Regions from separate parts of the Ectopseudomonas hydrolytica genome, predicted to be linked through region 3. Evidence: riboswitches for the same ligand, from Rfam matches in the RefSeq annotation. Region 3 holds a riboswitch; each other region holds the start of a gene.
The links. Region 3 has a riboswitch for cobalamin ahead of cobW (cobalamin biosynthesis protein CobW). Riboswitches for the same ligand answer to the same signal wherever they lie in the genome.

Region 1 (5,616 bases), 830 kb from region 3:
CCCCTGACCCTGCCGCCGCAACAGCCCGCCAGCACCGCCCGCCCGCGCTCGAGCGGCCGGGTGCCGCTGCGCCAGGCTCAGCAGTGCACAGTGCTGATCGTCGAGGACAACGCCATCAACCAGTTGGTGACGCGCGGCATGCTACTCAAGCTCGGTTACCGGGTGCGCACCGCCGACAATGGCGCCGAAGCCCTGGACCTGCTGCGCAGCGAGACCGTGGATGCCGTGTTGCTGGATTGCCAGATGCCGGTCATGGACGGCTTCGCCACCTGCCGCGCCCTGCGTGCGCTGCCCGGTTGCGCCGAGGTACCGGTGCTGGCGATCACCGCCCATAGCCACAGCGGCGACCGCGAACGCTGCCTGGCTGCCGGCATGAGCGACTACCTGGCCAAGCCGATGAAGTTCGAAGAGCTGCGCGTGCTGCTGCACGACTGGGTGCTCTGTCGTCCGCCTGCCGTCTCGCAGTCGCCGGGCATGCCGTAGATCGGCTGCAGCCCGACACGCGTCCGCGCTGCGAAGCGGCTATCGATGTCCGTTCGGCCGCAGATATGGCCGGATCGTCCCTTTAGCCATGGTCTGAATCCTGATTCACTACGAACATGTGAATCAGGATTCAGACCATGGCCTATCGCACCACCGAAGCCCGTCTCGACCGTGACCAGGCGCTGCGCGAGCGCATTCTGGCCTGCGCACTGCAGCGCGTGAGCGCAGGCGGTTTCGCGGCGCTGACCATGCAGGCGCTGGCCGACGATGTCGGCATCGCCACCGGCAGCCTGTACCGGCACTTTCGCAGCAAGGGCGAACTGGCGGCCGAGGTCTTCGCCAGCGCCAGCCAGCGCGAGGTCGATGCCCTGGCCGTGCAGCTGCGTCAGCCCGGCAGCGCTGCGCAGCGCCTGCGCGAGGGGCTGCAGCAGTTCGCCGCGCGCGCCTGGCATAGCCGGCGCCTGGCCTTCGCCCTGATCGCCGAACCGGTCGAGCCGGAAGTCGACGAGCAGCGCCTGCTCTATCGCGAGGCCTATGCCGAGCTGTTCATCGACCTGCTCGAAGAAGGCAGGCGCAGCGGCGAGTTTCAGGTGGACCAGGTGGGCCTGGCCGCCGCCTGTCTGGTCGGTGCCATCGCCGAAGCCCTGGTCGGACCGCTCTCGCCACCGGCGCGTGCGGCCCGTGCTGCAGGTCATCCCAGTCTGGAACTGGCTCAGGTCAGCGCCAGCCTCGTCACCTTCTGCCTGCGCGCCGTGGGCGCCAAGGAGTCAACCCGATGAAACCCAGTCTGCACGCCGAAACCCATGAGGTCTTCAACCAGGTGCCCAGCCTCGACGGCGCCAACCTCTACCGTCTCGATCTGCCGCTGCAGGAGTGGGTCCGCCGCTACGATGGCGCCTGGGCGGAAGAACGTCTGAGCGCCTATGGCGCGCTGGCCGGCGGCGCGCTGATGCAGGCGGGCTTTCTCGCCAACGAGAACAAGCCGGTGTTCAAGAGCCATGACCGCTACGGCAACCGCATCGACCTGGTGGAATTCCACCCGGCCTATCACGAACTGATGCGCACGGCCATCGAGCACGGCCTGCCGTCGCTGCCCTGGACCGACCCGCGCGCCGGTGCCCATGTCGCCCGCGCCGGGCTTTCCTATCTGCACAGCCAGGCCGAATCCGCCAGCGGCTGCCCGCTGACCATGACCTTCGCCGCCGTGCCGGCCATTCGCCTGCAGCCGAATGTGGCCGAGCAGTGGCTGCCGAAGATCCTTGCCACCGAGTACGACCCGCGCAACCTGCCGATGGAGCAGAAGGCCGGCGTCACCATCGGCATGGCCATGACCGAGAAACAGGGCGGCACCGACGTGCGCGCCAATACCACCCGTGCCTATCCCATCGGCCTTGGCGGGCCGGGGCAGGGCTACGAGCTGGTCGGTCACAAGTGGTTCTGCTCGGCGCCGATGTGCGATGCCTTTCTCACCCTGGCCTATACCGACAAGGGTTTGAGCTGCTTCCTGCTACCGCGCCATCGCCCGGATGGCACGCGCAACCAGTTCTACATCCAGCGCCTGAAGAACAAGCTGGGCAACTGGGCCAACGCCTCTAGCGAAGTGGAATACCGCGGCGCCTTCGCCTGGATGCTCGGCGAGGAAGGGCGCGGCGTGCCCACCATCATCGAGATGGTGGCTATGACCCGCTTCGACTGCATGGTCGGCTCCAGCAGCCTGATGCGCCAGGCGCTGACCCAGGCCGCGCATCACTGCGCGCATCGCCAGGTGGGTGGCAAGATTCTCGCCGACCAGCCGCTGATGCAGAACGTGCTGGCCGATCTGGCCCTGGAGAGCGAGGCCGCCCTGGCGCTGTGCATGCGCATGGGCCGCGCGCTCGATCATCTGCATGACGAGCAGGAAGACAAGTTCGCCCGCCTGGTCACTGCGGTGGGCAAGTACTGGATCTGCAAGCGCGCCCCGGAAATGGTCTACGAGGCCAGCGAATGCATGGGCGGCGCCGGCTACGTCGAGGAAACCATCATGCCGCGTCTGTATCGCGAGGCGCCGGTCAACTCGATCTGGGAAGGCTCGGGCAACGTGCAGTGCCTGGACGTGCTGCGCGCCCTGTCCAAGGAGCCGGGCGTACTCGATGCACTGTTCAATGAGCTCGGTGACGGCCATGGCGATGCACGGCTGAAGGCGCATATCCAGCGACTGAAAACCGACTTCAGCGACACCGCCGACATCCAGTACCGCGCCCGCCAGCTGACCGAGGACATGGCCGTGGCGCTGCAGGCCAAGCTGTTGCTGGAGGCCGGCAACAGCGTGGTCAGCGACGCCTTTATCGCCAGCCGCCTGGAAGGCCGCGGCCGCGTCTACGGCACCCTGCCGCGCGGCGTCGACGTCGAGGCGCTGGTGGCGCGCAGCACGCCGCATCTGCTGTAAGGGGCGATAGTCCCGGAACGAAGCGCCGGCTATTCAGCCGGCGCATAACGCGGGTCAGTAGTCACTCTCCAGCACTTCACGGTCGTAGAGCGCCTGGATCGGGCGTGCGTTCATCGCATACAGGTGCTGGAACTGCTCCAGCTGTGCATGGGACAGTTCGACCGGCTGCTTCAGCACGCGCCATTGCACGTTCTCGCTGCACGGCGGGGTGGTCAGCGAGCCGGCGAAGGCGTAGTAGCCCTGCTGCTGCGGCAGCACGGCCTGCGGGGTGAAGCTGCCGGCCAGCTCGACTTTCTCGCCTGCCTTGGGCGGCATGGTGTCGAACACCTGACCCAGCGCCTGGTTCTGCGCGCCTTCCTTGAACAGCACCGCTACCACCGCCAGGCGGCCGTCGCTGGCCTGGTGGACGAAGTGCGCCACCATCGGGAACGCCTGCCCGGCAATGTGCTCCTCGCTGGGCGTATGGAAATGGAATTGCACTAGGCGGTAGGGCTTGCCGTCGATCTCGATGCCGCCGGCATTGGCCAGGTTTACCTGAATGGTGTGGCCGTTGTTTACCACCTCGGCCGGGCTGACCTGGTAGTCGAAGGCGAGGCGCGGCAGGGAGGCTCGGGTGGCATTGCGGATATCGATGGGCGACTGGGCGTGGCCGATCGCGCAGGTTTCGTAGCCTGGGTCCAGCTGGGCCCAGTGTTCGGGGCCTTCGTTGCCGTTGTAGCTCCAGTGCGGTTGCTGTTCGGCGGCCATGGCGCCGGTTGCGAACAGGGCGGTCAACGCAACGATCAGGGTCTTCTTCATATGCGCTCTCGTGACTGGATGATGGGCCTGCAGGCTCGCGTGGGCAGAGGCCGGCGCGAGTGCAGAAATACTACGCTTGCTTTGTAATATGAAGTTACATATACGCCTGGCGGTGTGACGCTTTCCGCATCTGTGCCGCATCGGCCGTGTTCGGGACAGCGTTCGTTCAGCCAGCGCGGCGCAGCTGCCGGAAAGTGGCCTGCGGCCTGCACGTGGCTCGGTCGCCCACCTGACCCGTGCGGCGGCGAGTGCGGATGCTGTCTTTTGCTCCGGCGGCGGAGTAAGGTTGCCGCCGATGGTTCCGCCGCCTCTGGCGCGCGGATGAAAAGGGAACAGGGTGCGGCGCCGCGTCGCCAATGCCCTGGCTGCCCCCGCAACTGTAAACGGCGTACGACGCTCCCTATGCCACTGGCCGCCAGGCCGGGAAGGCGAGCGAAGTGGCAAGCCGTGAGCCAGGAGACCTGCCATCGGCAAACGGGCGATTCGCCCATCCTTCATCCGAATCGTCGCGCGGTGGGCGCGGCCAAGGAACTCGCATGCATATCGAACCCGGTGTCGTCGAAGGCGCCAAGATCTTCCTCAGCTACGCAACCGCTGTCGGCGCCTTCGGCCTGACCGCCAAACTGGCGCGCGATGCCATCCGCGACAACGGCGGGGTGACGGCCCTGGCGCTGCGCAGCCTGCTGACCACTGCTTTGGTGTTCTGCTTCTTCGAGGTGTTGCCGCATCACCCGGTGGGTGTTTCCGAGGTGCACCTGATCCTCGGCTCGACCCTGCTGCTGCTGTTCGGCGCCGGCGCTGCCGCCATTGGTCTGGCCGCTGGCCTGTTGTTGCAGGGGGTGCTGTTCGCTCAGTTCGACCTGCCGCAGTACGGCATGAACGTCACCACCCTGCTGCTGCCGTTGTGGGGCATCAGCCTGCTGGCCAAGCGCATCGTCGCGCCGGGCACGGCCTACGTGGACCTCTCCTACAAGCAGGCGCTGGCGCTGTCGACCGCCTACCAGGGCGGTATCGTCGCCTGGGTGGCCTTCTGGGCGTTCTACGGTCAGGGCTTCGCCGGCGAGAACCTGGCGGCTGTGGCCAGTTTCGGTCTGGCCTATATGAGCGTGATCCTGGTCGAGCCGCTGATCGACCTGGGCGTGCTGGCCGCCGCCAAGGCCCTGTCGCGTTTCAGCCAGGGGCCGCTGTTCAACGTGCGTCTGCACCACAGCGCCGCCTGAGCACGCGCCGCTAACGGCGGCGCTGCCAGATCATCTTGCCGGTATTGCTCTCGGTGACCAAGTACTGGTCGCTGAAACGGTAGTAGGCGGCCGGTTGATAGTCGGCAGCGCCTGCCAGGCGCACCAGCAGCATGCCGTCCTGGCTGCGCCAGTGGCCGCTGTACTGCACCTCGCCGGGGCTGTCATAGCTCCAGTCGCTGCCGCCATCGATCGAGCGGGTCCATTGCGTGACACTGCCATCGGCGTTCAGCTGCAAGGTCATCAGGGTCGTGAACGAAGCGAAACTGGCACCGCCGCTGTTGATGATCTTCTCGTGCACCCAGGTGCCGATCAGTGCCGGGTCCTGCTTGCCCGAGGTGGCTGCCGGCGGCGTTTGCGCGGCGGGGGCTGCGGCAACGCGCTGGAACAGGGCCTGGCGCTCGAGCACCTGACCGTTGCGCGGATCGCGCGCGGCGATGCTGGTGTTGAGCATGGCATTGGCGTAGGTGGCGTTCATGTTGGCCAGCAGCAGCCCTGACTGCGGTTCGCTGATTTCGGCGCGCAGCAGCTCACCGTCATAGCGCCCCTTGACGATCAGGCGCAGGCGCTGGTTCTCCAGATATTCGCCTTCCACCACATCGCCGTTCTGGCGCAGGATCAGCTCGCTCGGCTGGCCGTCGAGCGTGGCGCGATAGTGGCCGTCCAGTTCCC
Region 2 (5,616 bases), 750 kb from region 3:
CGCCGACCAGCGCGACTACGCCATCTGCCTGCCGATGCTCGAGCACCTGGGCATCAAGAGCCTCAAGCTGATGACCAACAACCCGCGCAAGGTCAGGGCGCTGGGCGAAATGGGCATCGCCGTGGACCATCGCGTGCCGCTGCAGATCGCGCACAATCCCTACAACAAGCGCTACCTCGCCACCAAGGCCGGCAAGCTCGGCCATATGCTGGGCAACCAGCATCAGGGCGAGACCGAGGAAAGCCTGTGACCCGAGGCCAGGTGAAGCGGCGCCTGGCGCTGGCCTGGTGGCGCCAGCTGGGCGTGGCCCTGGCCCCTGTGTTCGTCTTCAACCTGCTGTTCGGCGGCGGTGGCACCACGGTGCTGACCATGCCGCTGTTCATCGCCGGCCTGGCTTCGATGTTCGTCAGCCTGCCGCTGTTTTCTGCCTACAAGCGCGCCCTGATCGCCACCGAGAAGGCCCTCGACAGCGACGCAGAGCCGGCCGCCTGGCTGGAACTGGATCGCGTGCGCCTGCGTGCCCTGCTCGGCGCGGCGCTGCCGGCCTGGATCGCCGCCCTGGCGGTGCTGGCCGGGCTCGAGGCGGTACCGCTGGTGCTGCTGGCGTTGTCGTCCATCGTGCTGCACAGCCTCTACCGCATTCCCCGCCAACTCGGCTGACATGCGTGCACTGCTGCTGGCCCTGTGTCTGCTGGCGCTGCCCCTGGCGGCCGCACCACGGGTGGTCAGCCTGGCGCCCTCGCTCAGCGAAATCATGCTCGATCTGGATGCCGCCGACCTGCTGGTCGGTGTGCTCGAAGGCGACGAGCGCCCCGCCGCCCTGGCCCATCTGCCCACCGTCGGCCGCTACGGCCAGCTGGAGTTCGAGCGCCTGCTGCAGCTGGCGCCCGATCTGATCCTGATCGCCCCGGGCAGCGTGCCGCCGGCGCAGCGGGCGCAACTGCAGCGTCTGGGCATCCCCTTGCTGGTGGTCGAGCCACAGCGGCTCGACCAGTTGGGCGATGCCTTCGTCAGCATCGCCCGGCGAATCGGCCGCAGCGAGCAGGGCGAGCGGCTGGCGGCGGAATTCCGCGCCGAACTGGACGCGCTGCGCCAGCGCTACCGGCGCGATCAGCCCCTGAGCGTTTTCTATCAGATCTGGCACCAGCCGCTGTACACCATCGGCGGCGCACAGCTGATCGGCGATGCGTTGGCCGTATGCGGCGGGCGTAATCTGTTTGCCGATCTGCCGCAACCGGCACCGCAGGTCAGCGTGGAGGCGGTGCTGGCGCGCAATCCGGACGTGATTCTCGGTGGCAGCCATGCCGAGCTGAGCGCCTGGCAGGCCTGGCCGCAGCTGCATGCGGTGCGCCAGGGCCAGGTCTGGGCCGTGCCGGACAAGGGCCTTGAGCGGCCCAGCCGGCAGATGCTGGGGGCCATCGAACAGCTATGCGAGCTGATGGCGGCGGCGCGTTAGCCGCAGTTTGCTTGGTGCGCACGGCGCACCCTACGAGCGCCGTAGGGTGCGCCGTGCGCACCGAGGTCAAAGTTGCGGTGTCCAGCTCAGAGAGAGCAGGGCGCTGCGGCCTTCTTCGCGATAGCCGTAATAGTTCACGCTGCTGAAGAACGGATCGTTCGGTCGGCTATACAGAGCTTGGGAATAGTCCTTGTCCAAGATGTTGTCGACCTTGATTTGCCACAGCAGCTCATCGCTCATCCGCCAGCTCGCACGCGCACCGAGCAAACCGTAGCCGGCGATCTCTCGAGTGTTGGCGGCGTCGTCATAGCGACCGGAGAAGGCCTGCCAGGTGATGCCAGCGGCGAAGGCGCCGAACTGGCGATCCAGGTCCAGGCTCAGGCTGCGTTTGGCGCGGCGCGGCAGGGTATGGCCGCTGTCGCGATCGCGTGGGTCGAGCAGACTGGCGCCGAGTACGGCCTGCCAGCCCAGCACCTCGCGTTCCAGGCTCAGTTCCAAGCCTTGCAGGCGCGCCTGGTTGACGTTCATCGGCGTGCTGAAGAAGGTTACCGGGTCGCTGACCACGGTGATCAGGTCTTCGACCTCGGTGCGGTAGGCCGACACGCTCCAGCGGGTACTCAGGTGATCGCCGCGCAATTGCGCCTCGTAGGTTTTCGAGCGCTCGGGCGCGAGGTTCGGATTGCCGCCATAGAAGGCGCTGGTGGGGTAGTACAGATCGTTGAAGGTGGGGGCGTGAAAACCCTCGCCATAGCTCAGCAGTAGTTCCAGTCGTTCGGCCAAGTCCAGGCTCAGTGCCGCGTTCCAGGTGTTCTCGCTGCCGAATTGCTCGTTCTTGTCGTGGCGTAGGCCCAGCTCGGTAGCGAAACCGTCGCCGCGATGGCGGTGCTGGACGAAGGCGGCTTGATTCCAGCGCTCGCTCTGGCTGAAGTCGCTGTCCGTGCTCAAACGGTCCTCGAACCAGTCGAGGCCCAGCAGCAGCTGGTTGGCCTCGTCCAGACGCAAGGTATTGAGCCAGGCGGCGCTGTCGCGGTAGGTGTTGAAGCTGTAGTTATTGTCGGCGTTCAGCGGGTCGCGGTTGTCGCTCTTGTCCTCGCTATGGCCGAGTTCCAGGCGGCTGCTCCAGCGCTCGGCGAGCTGCGCTTCGAGATGCGCAGCAGCAGTGGAAACGCTGAAGCGCTCGCTGGGGTTGCCCGGCGCGAAGCTGAACAGATCGTCGTATTCGCTCTCGCCGCGCTGGTCTACCAGGCTTAGGCCGCCCTTGAGGCGCTCGCTGAAGCGATGTTCCAGGCTCAGATTGAATGACTTGCGGCGCAGACCGTCGTGGTCGCCGTCGTTGCCACGGGCATCCTGCGAGCGGTCGAAGCCGGCACGTTCGGCCAGACTGGCGCCGAGATCGAAGCGGGTGTGCTGATCGCCGCCGGACAGACCCAGGCTGCGTTCGAAACTCTGCTGACTGCCGGCGGCCAGGCGCAGCCGCGGCTGCAGACCGGCTTCGCCCTGGCGGGTGAAAATCTGGATAACCCCGCCGATGGCGTCGGCGCCGTATAACGCCGAACGTGGGCCGCGTACCACCTCGATGCGCTCGATCTGCTCGGGGCTGAGGAATTCCAGGCGGGCCAGACCGCTTGCGGCGGCGTTCAGGCGCACGCCGTCGATCAGTACCAGGGTCTGGTTGGCGTTGGCACCACGCAGAAACAGGCTGGTCAGGCTGCCACGGCCGCCATTCTGCACGATGGATACGCCGGGTACGCGGCTGAGCAGATCGGGCACGCTGCTGGCCTGCAAACGCTCGATATCCGTCCGCTCGAACACTGTAGTGGCAGCAGTGGCCTGGCGCAGCGGCTCGGCCTGGCGGCCGGAGGTGATCACCAGCGGCTCGGCGGTATAGGGTTCGGCAGCCAGGGCGAAGCCGGGCAGAACGGCAATGGCCAGAGCCAGACGGGACAGTTTCATTCTTGTGATTCCTCAAAGGTCGGCAGACATTCGAGGAGGGCAGGGGGCAAGCGCGCAGGGCGGCGCTTGACGGTGCGGCCCTCCGCAACACCAGTCGCACCGCCGGGGCCGGTCTCCGGGCTCACGACCCCGGTCCGCCTTCCCGGGAATACCCAGTGGCCGTGGACAAGGTGCAGGCTGTGGCCTGCCGTCGATTACCGTTGCGGGGGCAGCGTCGGGATTGCCTGGATGGGCGCACCGACTTCCCGTTTCACGCCGCGTCAGCAGCGCACCCTGGCGGAACATGAATGGCGCGCACCTTAGTGCGCGCGAGTATGAATGACAAGCAAGGCCCGCTCATTCGGCGATGAGCGGAGCTCATGCTCAGGCCCGCAGCTGGTCGAGGCGTTCGCGCACCGCGCGTTCGATGCCGGCCTGATCAAGGCCGCATTCTGCGAGCATCTGCGCCGGCTTGGCGTGCTCGACGTAGTAATCGGGCAGGCCCAGATGCAGCAGCGGCTTGATGATGTTCTGCGCGGCGAGGAACTCGCTGACCGCGCTGCCGGCCCCGCCCATGACGGCGTTCTCTTCGATGGTCACCAGCAGCTCGTGGCTGCCGGCCAGCTCGCGCAGCAGGGCCTCGTCCAATGGTTTGACGAAGCGCATGTCGACCACGGTGGCGTTCAGCGCTTCGCCGACCTGCAGCGCTTCGGCCAGTTGCACGCCGAATACCAGCAGGGCTGCGCCCTTGCCCTGGCGTCGCACTATGGCCTTGCCGATCTCTAGCGGCTCCAGCCCGGCGTCGAGCGGCGCATTGGGGCCGCTGCCGCGCGGGTAGCGCACCGCGGCCGGGCCATCGAACAGGTAGCCGGTGGTGAGCATGCGGCGCAGTTCGTTCTCGTCGCTGGGGGTCATCACCAGCATGCCGGGGATGCAGCGCAGGTAGGAGATATCGAAGCTGCCGGCATGGGTCGGGCCGTCTTCGCCGACCAGACCGGCGCGGTCGATGGCGAACAGCACATCGAGATTCTGCACCGCGACGTCGTGGATCAGCTGGTCATAGGCGCGCTGGAGGAAGGTGGAATAGATCGCCACCACCGGCTTGACGCCGTCGCAGGCCATGCCGGCGGCCAGGGTCACGGCGTGCTGCTCGGCGATGGCGACGTCGAAGTAGCGCTCGGGGAAGCGCTCGGCGAAGGCCACCAGATCCGAGCCTTCCTTCATCGCCGGGGTGATGCCGACCAGGCGCTGATCTGCCGCGGCCATGTCGCACAGCCACTGACCGAACACGTTGGAGTATTTCGGGCCGCTCGGTTTCCTGGGCACCGCGCTGGGGGTGACTGGCTCGAGCTTGGTGATGGCGTGATAGCCGATGGGGTCGGCTTCGGCCGGGGCGAAGCCCTTGCCCTTCTTGGTCACCACATGGAGGAACTGCGGGCCGTCCAGGTCGCGCATATTGCGTAATGTCGCAAGCAGGGTGGGCAGGTCGTGGCCGTCGATGGGGCCGACGTAGTTCCAGCCCAGTTCCTCGAACAGGGTGCCGGGTACCAGCATGCCCTTGGCGTGTTCCTCGACCTTGCGTGCGATTTCCCAGGCGCCGGGCAGGCGCGAGAGGATCTTCTTGCTGCCCTCGCGCATGCTGGCGTAGGTGCGGCTGGAGATGATCTTGGCCAGGTAGTTGGACAGGCCGCCGACGTTCTTGGAGATCGACATGTCGTTGTCGTTGAGGATCACCAGCATGTTGGCGCCGACGTCGGTGGCGTGGTTGAGCGCCTCGAAGGCCATGCCGGCGGTCAGCGCGCCGTCACCGATCACCGCCACGCTCTTGCGCTTCTCGCCCTTCAGGCGAGCGGCGATGGCCATGCCCAGGGCGGCGCTGATGCTGGTGCTGGAGTGACCGACGCCGAAGGTGTCGTACTCGCTCTCGCTACGGCGCGGGAAGGCGGCCAGGCCGTCCTTCTGGCGCAGGCTGCCCATGCGCTCGCGACGGCCGGTGAGGATCTTGTGCGGGTAGGCCTGATGGCCGACGTCCCACACCAGGCGGTCATCGGGGGTGTCGAAGACGTAGTGCAGGGCGATGGTCAGCTCGATGACGCCGAGGCCGGCACCGAAGTGCCCGCCGCTCTGGCCGACGCTGTAGAGCAGGTACTGGCGCAGTTCATCGGCGAGGGTTTCCAGGTCCGCTTCGGCCAGGCGGCGCAGTTCGTCGGGCGTGTTGGCGCTGTCGA
Region 3 (5,616 bases):
CCACAGGCTGTTATCCACAGCCATCAGCACTTGTGGACGGGGCCCCGCCCAGGCCTGGCCCATATCGCAGTCCAGCGGATCTAGGCCCAGCTCCAGGCCGCGCGCCAGTGCGCGCAGCAGGCTGGCATTGGCGCCCTGGCCATCGCCACGTGGGATGCGCAGCAAGGCCAGCAGGGTGTCGCGGCGCAGCTGGCCAGTCGGCGACTCGCCGAACACATGCAGGCCATCGCGGATCTGCGATTCCTTGAGGTCGCAGAGGTAGGCATCGAGCTGCGGCAGCCAGCTGTCGGCATCGTCGTTGAGTTGCAGGCCCAGCTCGCGGTCGAGGCTGGCCTCGCGCACCTTGGCCAGGATCTCACCGCGTAGCTCCACGGCGCGGCGCTGGTCGAGCTGGCTGGCGTCGTAGTACTCGTCGGCCAGGCGCTCCAAATCACGCAGCGGGCCATAGCTTTCGGCGCGAGTCAGCGGCGGCATCAGATGGTCGATGATCACCGCCTGGGTGCGGCGCTTGGCCTGCGCGCCCTCGCCCGGGTCGTTGACGATAAAGGGATAGATATTCGGCAGCGGGCCGATCAGCGCCTGCGGCCAGCAGCCCTCGGACAGGCCGACGCTCTTGCCCGGCAGCCATTCCAGATTGCCATGCTTGCCGACGTGGATCAGCGCATCGGCGGCGAAGACCTTGCGCAGCCAGGCGTAGAAGGCGATATAGCCGTGCGGCGGCACCAGATCCGGGTCGTGGTACACCGCCGCCGGGTCGAGCTGGTAGCCGCGCGCCGGCTGGATGCCGACGAAGCACAGACCGAAGCGCAGCCCGGCCACCATCATCCGCCCGCAGCGGAACATGGGATCATCCTGCGGCTCGCCCCAACGCTCGCGTACTGCCTGCTGATTCTGCTCAGGCAGGCTGTGGAAAAACGTCAGGTAGTCGTCCAGCGCCAGGCTCTGCGCACAGGGGCGCGTATCCAGGCCATCCAGATCGTTGGTGACGCCGCCGAGCAGGCTGTGGACAAGTGCGGTGCCGCTATCGGGCAGGTTATCCACCGGATAGCCCTGGGTCTGCAGCGCGTGGAGGATATTCAGCGCGGCGGCCGGCGTATCCAGACCCACGCCATTGCCGATACGGCCATCGCGGGTCGGGTAGTTGGCAAGAATCAGCGCGATTCGCTTCTGATCGTTGCTTTTAAGCGCCAACTGACACCAGTTACGCGCCAGTTCAGCGACGAAGGCCATACCCGATTCGTGTGCCTGGTAGCACACCACATCGCTCTGGCTGCGCTCGCTGCGCCAGGCCAGACCCTTGAAGCTGATGGCGGTGCCGATCAGCCGGCCATCCAGCTCGGGCAGTACCACATGCATGGCCAGGTCACGCGAGCCCAGGCCCTGGGCGCTGGCCTGCCACTGCGCCTGGTTATCCAGCGAGCAGATGGCCTGCAGCACCGGGATATCGCGGCGGAACACCCGCGCCTGTGGCGCCTCAGGGTTGGACAGGGCAAAGCCGGTGGTATTGATGATCAGCGCGGCGTTCGTTTCGTCCAGCCAGTCCTGCACCTGGCCCAGACAGGCCGGCTCCTTGAGGCTGGCCACCGCAATCGGCAGCGGGTTAAGGCCCTGGCCGAATAGGTGCTGGCAGAAGGTATCGACGAAGGCAGTGTTCGCCGACTGCACATGGTTGCGGTAGAACAGCAGCGCCACCACAGGCGCGTCAGGCTGCCACTGCGCATGCCAGTCGGCCAGCGTGGCCGGACTGTGCTGCGGGTGATAGAGGCCGACACGCGGCAGCGCTTGCGGCTCCTGCCAGGCATCGTCGCGCCCCAGCCAGCGGCTGCCGATGCAGCGAAACAGCTGGCGGGCATTGTCCAGCCCGCCCTGACGCAGGTATTGCCACAGGCGCTGGCTGTCTTCTTCCCCGACGTTGCCGAGCGCGCTCAGCTCCGGGTCGGGCTTGTCGTCACCCGGCACCATGATCACTGTGGCGCCGCGCGCACCCAGCTCAACCAGGCGCTCGACGCCATAGTGCCAGTAGCTCACCCCGCCATGCACCGAGATCAGGATGACCTTGGCATGCTGCAGCACCTGCTCGACGTAGTAATCCACCGAGGCGTGGTTGCTCAGCTGCGCCGGGCTGGCCAGGCGCAGGCTGGGGTAGTCGTCCGGCAGTTGCCGCGCCGCTTCGGCCAGCAACGACAGGTGCGAATCACCCGTGCACAGGATCACCAGCTCGGCCGGGGTCTGGCCGAGGTCGGCGATGCTGTCGGCCGGCAGTTGAGCACCGGGTTGGGTACGCAGTAAGTGCATCTACGAATCCAAGGACATCGCCCGCAAGCGGGCTCCTACAGGGTGTGTGTAGGAGCCCGCTTGCGGGCGATCATTATCAAGCCAGCGCCGCCTTCAGCTCGGCTTCAATAGCCGCGCGGTCGAGCTGCTGGCCGATCAGCACCAGGCGGCTCACACGCGGCTCGTCGGCCTGCCAGGCGCGGTCGAAATGGCGGTCGAAGCGCTGGCCGACGCCCTGCACCAGCAGGCGCATAGGTTTGCCAGGGATTGCCGCGAAGCCTTTTACCCGCAGGATGCCGTACTGGGACACCGCCGCCTTCAGCGCAGCGAGCAGGCGCGCCTCCTCGGCTTCGGGTAGTTCCACGTGGAACGAGTCGAATTCCTCGTGATCATGGTCTTCATCTTCGTCGTCGTGATGGGTACGGCGGCTGTCGATATGCAGCTCGGTTTCGCTGTTCAGGCCCAGCAGCACGTCCAGCGGCAGCTCGCCGCCGTGCGCCTCGATCACCTTCACCGCTGGCGGCAGTTCCTCGGCCACCTCGGCGCGCACCGCGGCCAGTGCCTCGGCATCGAGCAGGTCGGCCTTGTTGAGAATCACCAGGTCGGCGCTGGCCAGCTGATCGGCGAAGAGTTCATGCAGCGGCGACTCGTGGTCGAGGTTGGGGTCGAGCTTGCGCTGCTCGTCCACCTGATCGGGGAAGGCGGCGAAGGTGCCGGCGAGCACTGCCGGGCTGTCGACCACGGTGATCACCGCGTCGACCGTGCAGGCGTTGCGGATTTCCGGCCAGTTGAAGGCCTGCACCAGCGGCTTGGGCAGGGCCAGACCACTGGTCTCGATCAGGATGTGGTCGAGGTCACCCCGGCGCGCCACCAGTTCGCGCATCACCGGGAAGAACTCTTCCTGCACGGTGCAGCACAGGCAGCCGTTGGCCAGCTCGAAGACCCGACCGTTGGCCTCTTCCTCACTGCAGCCGATGGAACACTGCTTGAGGATCTCGCCATCGATACCCAGCTCGCCGAACTCGTTGACGATCACCGCGATACGGCGTCCTTCGGCATGGGCCAGCAGGTGGCGCAGCAAGGTGGTTTTGCCGGCACCGAGAAAACCGGTGACGATGGTGACAGGCAGTTTGGCGAGGGTTTTCATGGTGGCCCCGTGGCGTCGGTCAATTCGGCGGACGGGTACGGGCAGACAGGCACGCAGAGGCATGCTGGCCGCATCGGATCACCCCGTCCGAGCAAGTGGCTGGTCAATCGAGGCAGGTCTCCTGGCTCACGGCTTGCGCGGCGCGCGTCCCTTCACCTTCCCGCCGGTTGGCAGTGGTCTAACGAAGGGCATAACCGTTCACAGTTGCGGGGGCAGCCAGGGCATCGACCCTGTTCCCTCTTAGCTTCGCCGCGCTTCGGCGGCGAAGAACCTCGAAAGCAAGAAGGCTACGCAGGCCGCGGCGGCCGGTCAATCGCGGTTGACCGCTGGCAGGTGCCATGTTGAGCTACGCCACCGCTCAGCCCGAATGCCACTCATGTTGCCGACTGCCTCCGCCCCCCCATCCGCCTCACCGACACAGGTCGTCGCCGGGCTGGGTTGTCGTCGCGGCTGCAGCCGGGACGAGCTGCTCGAACTGCTTATCCACAGCCTGGCTCGGCATGAGCTGACGGTGAACAATCTGGCCGGCCTGGCCAGCATCGCCCACAAGCGCGACGAAGCCGGCCTGCATGACCTGGCCGAACATCTGGGCCTGGAGCTGGTGTTCTTTTCGCCCGAGCAACTGGCTGGCTATCAGACGCCGACAGGCGCCAGCGCCCTTAGCCAAGCCACCACCGGCAGCCCCGCCGTAGCCGAGCCTTGTGCCCTGGCGCTGGCGGCAAACATGGGCACAGCGCCGCGCCGGCTCGGCGAGAAAACCCGCAGCGCCAGCGCCACCTGCGCGCTAGCCATATTCGACAGAGAACCCGAATGACCGTCTACTTTATCGGCGCCGGCCCCGGCGACCCCGAGCTGATCACCGTCAAGGGCCAGCGCCTGATCCGTGCGTGCCCGGTGATCCTCTATGCCGGCTCATTGGTGCCCGAAGCGGTGCTGCAGGGCCATAGCGCCGAACAGGTGGTGAACACGGCCGAGCTGAATCTTGGGGAAATCGTCACCCTGCTGCATCAGGCCCATAGGCGCGGCCAGGACGTGGCCCGGGTGCATTCGGGTGACCCTTCGCTGTATGGCGCCATCGGCGAGCAGATTCGCGAACTGCGTGCTCTGGGCATTCCGTTCGAGATCGTCCCAGGCGTCACCGCCACCGCCGCCTGCGCGGCGCTACTGGAAAGCGAGCTGACCCTGCCGGGTATCGCCCAGACGGTGATCCTTACCCGCTATGGCACCACCTCGCCAATGCCCGAGGACGAACAGCTGCATGACCTGGCCAGGCACCGCGCAACCATGGCCATCCACCTTGGTGTGCGCCAACTGCCGGCTATCGTCAGCGAACTGCTGCCGCACTATGGCGCCGACTGCCCCATTGCCGTTATCCACAGGGCCAGTTGGCCGGATCAGGACTGGGTACTGGGCACCCTGGCCGATATCGAGGCAAAGGTCGCCACCAAGGAGTTCCGCCGCACGGCATTGATCCTCGTAGGGCGGGTGCTCGATCCGGGCTCCTTTGCCGAGTCGGCGCTATATGACGCCGGGCATCGTCACCTTTACCGTCCCGGCAACGATTGAGCCTGGCGAGAAACCGTACAAAGCGCTGAAGGCCCCGCCATTTATGGCTTGCAGAGTCTTATCAACAGGATAGAAAGCCTGTTATCCAGATGCTCTGTGGATAGCGAACAGGCAGGCGAACAGTTTCTGTACAAGTCGCTGAAAGGCCCTGACTATCAAAGCCTTAGCCAGGTATCACAAGGATATCCACAGGATGATCCACGCCTACTGTGAGCAACTGCTCACAGCTGCACCTCGACCCGCTTGATACCCAGAGCCCGCAGTTCCGGCATTAGTGCATCCAGGCTGGCAAAGGTCTGCACCTGCTCGTCTTCATCCACCAGAAAGAAGCTGCGGCCCGCTTCCTTCTCGAACAACACGATCCACTGCGTGGTATTGGCCGGGTTGACCATGATCTGGGTGTCGAACAGAACGCCCTCGGCCGTTCCGCGTTTTACATCCGCGCGCTTCATCCGCTCTCCTGTTCCAGCCTGTCAGGGGTGCGCCTGCCGAAAAGCCTGGCAGGCGGGCGGACAGTGTAAGGGATGAGGTGGCCCTACTTGCCCAGCTGGTGAACTGAACAGATTCATGCTTATATATGCTTCATATACGAAACATATAAAGGAAACCAGTATGGGTATCGTCAATAT
Region 4 (5,616 bases), 1.8 Mb from region 3:
GTTACCGAGCCCGCGGTCAAGCCCGTCGCTCAGCAGGTGAAACCTGCCGAGGACGAAATCACCGCTCTGATCGACGACAAACCCTACGAAATGCCGCAACTGGCCGACAGCCTGCTCGAGCTGGGTCGTTCGCTGATCGGCACCCGTTATCGCTACGGCGGTACGTCGGTGCAGTCCGGCTTCGATTGCAGCGGCTTCGTCGGCTACGTGTTCCGTGAGGAAATCGGCCTGGAACTGCCACGTTCCACGCGTGAACTGATCAACCTGGACGCGCCCAAGGTGGCCCGTGCCGATCTGGAGCCCGGCGATCTGATCCTGTTCAACGATCGCGGTCGTGGTCGTGTCAGTCACGCCGGCATCTACCTGGGCGATGATCAGTTCATCCATTCCAGCAGCAGCCGCAGCGGCGGCGTGCGCATCGACAGCCTGGACGACAGCTACTGGAATCGCAGCTACCTGCAGGCCAAGCGCGTGCTGGCGCTGGCTCCGGTGGAAGAGAGCCAAGCGCAGGCCAAGCGCCATCCTTGACGCATGACGGCGCGCCCGCAGGGTTGCGCCGTTCGTCGCGAGACGGCAGAGTAGAGCGCATCCAGGCTCAGGATCGCCTCGCTCATGCCCGTTACGACCCGTGTTGCCCTGCTTGTTCTCGCCTTGCTGCTGAGTGCTTGCAGCAGTCGCGCTCCCTCTCCCCAGCCCACCTATATACCGCCTTCCACTGCGTCCCATTACCAGGGGGGCGCCGAGGATGTGCTGTTTCGTGCCCTGGGTTTGGTCGGTACACCCTACCGCTATGGCGGTAACACCCCGGATGGCGGCTTCGACTGCAGCGGCCTGATCGGTTACGTGTACCGGGATGCCGCGGGCATCAGTCTGCCGCGCTCGACCCGCGAGCTCAGCGCGATGCGCGCGCCCAACGTCCGGCGCGACGCCCTGCAGAGCGGCGATCTGGTGTTCTTCGCCACCAATGGCGGGCGCGCCGTCAGTCATGCCGGCATCTATGTCGGCGAGGGGCGCTTCGTCCATGCCCCTTCCACCGGCGGTACGGTGCGTCTGGACAGCCTGGCCAGCGGCTACTGGCAGGGCGTCTACCTCGATGCCAAACGCATCATCACCCCCGAACTGGCGCGCAATCCCTGAGGCGAGCGTGACTCAGCGTACGCTGCAACTCGACGACGCCCTCTACCAGTACCTGCTGGATGTCTCCCTGCGCGAGTCGCCGCTGCTCGCCCGCCTGCGTGAAGAAACCGCGCAGCTAAGCCAGGCGCGCTGGCAGATTGCGCCGGAGCAGGGGCAGTTCATGGCGCTGCTGGTGCGCCTCACCGGCGCCCGGCGGATCGTCGAGGTGGGCACTTTCACCGGCTACAGTGCGCTCTGCATGGCGCAGGCCCTGGGCGAGGGTGGGCGCCTGATCTGCTGCGACCTGCCTGGAGACTACAACGCCACGGCGCGCCGCTACTTCGCCGAGGCCGGGGTTGCCGAATCCATCGAGTGGCGGCTGGGCCCGGCGCTTGAAAGCCTGGCGGCGCTGGCTCGAGAGGGACAGGGCGTCTTCGACCTGATCTTCGTCGATGCCGACAAGGCCAACTATCCGGCCTACCTGGAGCAGGCCCTGTTTCTGCTGCGTCAGGGTGGCCTGCTGCTGTTCGACAATACCCTGTGGAGCGGTCGGGTGCTGCAACGCTCCCCCGACAGCGAAGACACGCGCGCGATCCAGGCGCTCAACCTGGCCCTGCGTGACGACCCGCGCATCGATCTGTCGCTGTTGCCGCTGGGCGACGGTCTGACGCTCTGCCGCAAGCGTTAGCCGGGTATGGCCGATCCCATCCGTTTGCCGCCTCAGCCCGAGGTTTGCGAGCTGTGCGCCAGGCCAGTCGCATTGACCCGCCACCATCTGATCCCCAAGGCCCTGCATGACAAGGTCTATGTACAGAAGCGCTATGCGCGGCATGAGCGCATTACCGCCACGCTCTGGGTCTGCCGGGCTTGCCATAACCAGATTCACCGCCTGTTCAGCGAAAAGGAGCTGGCGTTGACTTACAACAGCCGTGAGGCGCTATTGAGCGATGAGCGCATGCGTACCTTCGTTGAGTGGCTGGCGCGCAAACCACCGGGCTTCGTGCCGAAACATTGACTGTCGTTGACGCACGAGGCTGTCAGCCTCTACCCTGCGCGCCTTGCTTCAGGTGCCCCGCGTCGTCTCCATCGACGGCGCCGGGGTGAAACAGGGAAGCCGGTTCCAATGCCGGCGCTGCCCCCGCAACGGTAGGTGAGTCAAACGCTGTTTCAGGCCACTGTGCAATGCACGGGAAGGCGCAGCGTCGAACCTTTCAGGTTCGCTCACGAGCCCGGAGACCGGCCTGTCGCAGTTCCACGGCATCGCGGAGGGCGTTGTCCGGCCAGTGCTCCGCTTCTACCGGGGCCTCGGTGTTGCCTGCCTTCCGCTCGCCTGACCAGCCATTGGCGCCTGTATGAGGTCGCGCGGATCATCGCGATTCTTCATAGTCGTTCGCACTGTTCCTGAAGCAGGCAACGCGGGCACCTGACTTGCAGGAGCACAGCATGAGCGAATCCGCCGAACGCGACGCCCGCCACAAGGCGCGCATGCAGCGCAAGAAAGCCCTGATCGACGAGAAGATCGCCCAGGCCCAGGATGAATACGGCCTGCTGCTGGTGCACAGCGGAAACGGCAAGGGCAAGAGCAGCAGCGCCTTCGGTATGGTCGCGCGCGCCCTTGGCCACGGTATCAAGGTTGGCGTGGTGCAATTCATCAAGGGCGCGGCCAGCACCGGTGAGGAAACCTTCTTCCGCCGTTTCCCCGAGGAAGTCAGCTACCACGTGATGGGCGAGGGCTTCACCTGGGAGACCCAGGATCGTCAGCGCGACATCGCCAAGGCGCAGGAGGCCTGGGCCGTGGCCCGGCGTCTGCTCGGCGACGAGTCCGTTGGCCTGGTGGTGCTGGACGAGCTGAACATCGCCCTCAAGCACGGTTATCTCGAACTGGATGCGGTGCTGGCCGATATCGAGGCCCGGCCGCTGCTGCAGCACGTGGTGGTGACCGGCCGCGGTGCCCTGCCGGGGATGATCGAGGCGGCCGATACGGTCACCGAGATGAGCCTGGTCAAGCATGCGTTCAAGTCTGGCGTGAAGGCGCAGAAGGGCATCGAATTCTGATGACGACACGTCACTGTCCGGCGTTGCTGATCGCCGCCCCGGCTTCCGGCCAGGGCAAGACCACCGTCACCGCTGCGCTGGCACGTCTGCATACGCGCCAGGGTCGGCGCGTGCGGGTGTTCAAGTGCGGGCCTGATTTTCTCGACCCGATGATCCATGCCCGCGCAAGCGGCGCGCCGGTGTACCAGCTCGACCTGGCCATGGTCGGTGAGGCGGAGAGCCGTCGCCTGCTGTGGCAGGCTGCGGGCGAGGCGGATCTGATCCTCATCGAAGGGGTGATGGGCCTGTTCGACGGCAAACCCTCGGCGGCGGACCTGGCGCGTCATTTCGGCGTGCCGGTGCTGGGCGTGATCGACGGCGCGGCCATGGCGCAGACCTTCGGCGCCCTGGCCCATGGCCTGGCCACCTTCCAGCCCGATCTGCCCTTTGCCGGCGTGCTCGGCAATCGCGTTGCCAGCAGCCGTCATGGCGAGATCCTGCGCGATGCCCTGCCGCCGAGCATTCGCTGGTTCGGCGCCTTGCCGCGCAGCGCCGCGGTGGAGTTGCCCAGTCGCCATCTGGGCCTGGTGCAGGCCGCCGAGCTGGCGGATCTGGATGCGCGCCTGGACGCTGCCGCCGATGCGCTGGCGGCCAGTGCCGATGTCGACCTGCCGCCGGCGGTGAGTTTCGCCGCGCCGCCCATCAATGAACCCGCGCCCTTGTTGAAGGATGTGCGCATTGGCGTGGCGCGCGATGCGGCGTTCGCCTTCCTCTATCAGGCCAATCTCGATCTGCTGCAGGCTCTCGGCGCCGAGCTGCGCTATTTCTCGCCGCTGGCCGACAGCGCGCTGCCCGAAGTGGATAGCCTTTATCTGCCTGGCGGTTATCCCGAGCTGTATCTGGCCGAGCTTGCAGGCAATCAGGCCATGGCCGCGGCCATCCGTGCCCATCATCAGGACGGCAAGCCGCTGCTCGCCGAATGTGGCGGCATGCTCTATCTGCTCGACGAGCTGCGCGACAAGCAGGGCGCCAGCGGGCGCATGCTCGGCCTGCTGACGGGCAGCGCCGCATTGCAGCCGCGCCTGACCGCGCTGGCCCTGCAGGAGGTGACGCTGCCGGAGGGCGAGCTGCGTGGCCATAGCTACCATCACTCGCGCCTGGACAGCCCGCTCGAGCCGCTGGTGCGCGGGCGCTGTCCGAACGGCAAGCCGGTGGCCGAGGCGGTGTATCGCCTGGGGCGACTGACCGCCAGCTATATCCACTTCTACCTGCCGTCCAACCCGGAGGCAGCCGCCGCGCTGCTGCGCCCATGAGCGAGCACGCCTTCAGCCCCGAGGAGCGCGCGGCGGTGTACCGCGCCATCGCCGAGCGTCGTGACATGCGCCATTTCAGCGGTGGCGAGGTGCCGGCCGAGGTGTTGGCGCGCCTGCTCGAAGCCGCCCACCATGCGCCCAGCGTTGGCCTGATGCAGCCCTGGCGTTTCCTGCGCATCCGCGATGAGCAGCTGCGTGAGGCGGCCCATGCGCTGGTGGAGGCCGAGCGGGTACGCACCGCAGAGGCCCTGGGCGAGCGCAGCGACGAATTCATGCGGCTGAAGGTCGAGGGCATCCGCGATTGCGCCGAGCTGCTGGCGGTGGCGCTGATGGACGGACGCGATGCACATGTCTTCGGGCGACGCACGCTGCCGGAAATGGATATGGCCTCGGTGGCCTGCGCCATTCAGAATCTGTGGCTGGCCGCGCGCGCCGAAGGTCTTGGGCTGGGCTGGGTGTCGCTGTTCGATCCCGAAGCGCTGGCTGAGCTGCTGGGCATGCCGGCCGGCAGCAAGCCGGTGGCGCTGCTCTGTCTGGGGCCGGTGGATGCCTTCTATGAAAAACCCATGCTGGTGCAAGAGGGCTGGGCCACGCCTCGACCGCTGAGCGAGCTGCTGTTCGAGAATCGATGGGGAGTGCAGGGTGACTGAACAATGAGCCTGGCGCTGATCACCTGCGCCGGTGTGGCGCTGGACGCCGTGCTGGGCGAGCCAAGCCGCGCGCATCCGCTGGTGGCCTTCGGGCGCCTGGCCGATCGCCTGGAGCAGCGCTTCAACCCGGCCGGCGGTGGCTGGCGCAGCCATGGCGTCACCGCCTGGTGCCTGGCAGTGCTGCCGCTGACCCTGCTCACCTGGCTGCTGGTGCAGATCAGCGGGTTGGGCTGGGCGGTGGAGATCTTCGCCCTGTATTTCGCCATTGGCCTGCGCAGTCTTTACGAGCACGCGCAGCCGGTGGCCCGCGCGCTGCGTCTGGGCGATCTGCAGCTGGCACGCGAGCGGGTCGGCTGGATGGTCAGCCGCAACACCGCCGAGCTGGACGCCACCGGCGTGGCCCGCGCCGGTACCGAGTCGGTGCTGGAGAACGGTTCCGATGCGGTATTCGCCGCCTTGTTCTGGTTCATCGTCGCCGGTGCGCCCGGCGTGGTGCTGTACCG

Region 1: linked by a shared signal. The riboswitch ahead of L1F06_RS20845 (energy-coupling factor ABC transporter permease) and the one ahead of cobW (cobalamin biosynthesis protein CobW) in region 3 are both predicted to bind cobalamin.
Region 2: linked by a shared signal. The riboswitch ahead of L1F06_RS21215 (TonB-dependent receptor domain-containing protein) and the one ahead of cobW (cobalamin biosynthesis protein CobW) in region 3 are both predicted to bind cobalamin.
Region 4: linked by a shared signal. The riboswitch ahead of cobO (cob(I)yrinic acid a,c-diamide adenosyltransferase) and the one ahead of cobW (cobalamin biosynthesis protein CobW) in region 3 are both predicted to bind cobalamin.

What each region holds. Positions count from the first base shown of each region.
Region 1 is NZ_CP099397.1:4,437,248-4,442,863, reverse strand. It holds gene L1F06_RS20865 (hybrid sensor histidine kinase/response regulator) at 1-483, shown strand, start outside; gene L1F06_RS20860 (TetR/AcrR family transcriptional regulator) at 621-1,262, shown strand; gene L1F06_RS20855 (acyl-CoA dehydrogenase family protein) at 1,259-2,908, shown strand; gene L1F06_RS20850 (carbonic anhydrase) at 2,963-3,706, opposite strand; cobalamin riboswitch at 3,986-4,189, shown strand; gene L1F06_RS20845 (energy-coupling factor ABC transporter permease) at 4,243-4,926, shown strand; gene L1F06_RS20840 (hypothetical protein) at 4,937-5,616, opposite strand, start outside.
Region 2 is NZ_CP099397.1:4,513,969-4,519,584, reverse strand. It holds gene ribA (GTP cyclohydrolase II) at 1-250, shown strand, start outside; gene L1F06_RS21225 (hypothetical protein) at 247-660, shown strand; gene L1F06_RS21220 (cobalamin-binding protein) at 662-1,456, shown strand; gene L1F06_RS21215 (TonB-dependent receptor domain-containing protein) at 1,523-3,409, opposite strand; cobalamin riboswitch at 3,499-3,700, opposite strand; gene dxs (1-deoxy-D-xylulose-5-phosphate synthase) at 3,773-5,616, opposite strand, start outside.
Region 3 is NZ_CP099397.1:5,263,037-5,268,652, forward strand. It holds gene cobN (cobaltochelatase subunit CobN) at 1-2,295, opposite strand, end outside; gene cobW (cobalamin biosynthesis protein CobW) at 2,372-3,421, opposite strand; cobalamin riboswitch at 3,516-3,711, opposite strand; gene L1F06_RS24765 (cobalamin biosynthesis protein) at 3,798-4,235, shown strand; gene cobM (precorrin-4 C(11)-methyltransferase) at 4,232-4,987, shown strand; gene L1F06_RS24775 (hypothetical protein) at 5,209-5,439, opposite strand; gene L1F06_RS24780 (ParD-like family protein) at 5,600-5,616, shown strand, end outside.
Region 4 is NZ_CP099397.1:1,803,884-1,809,499, forward strand. It holds gene L1F06_RS08345 (C40 family peptidase) at 1-528, shown strand, start outside; gene L1F06_RS08350 (C40 family peptidase) at 613-1,137, shown strand; gene L1F06_RS08355 (O-methyltransferase) at 1,145-1,804, shown strand; gene L1F06_RS08360 (hypothetical protein) at 1,811-2,131, shown strand; cobalamin riboswitch at 2,165-2,375, shown strand; gene cobO (cob(I)yrinic acid a,c-diamide adenosyltransferase) at 2,560-3,171, shown strand; gene L1F06_RS08370 (cobyrinic acid a,c-diamide synthase CobB) at 3,171-4,463, shown strand; gene bluB (5,6-dimethylbenzimidazole synthase) at 4,460-5,113, shown strand; gene cbiB (adenosylcobinamide-phosphate synthase CbiB) at 5,117-5,616, shown strand, end outside.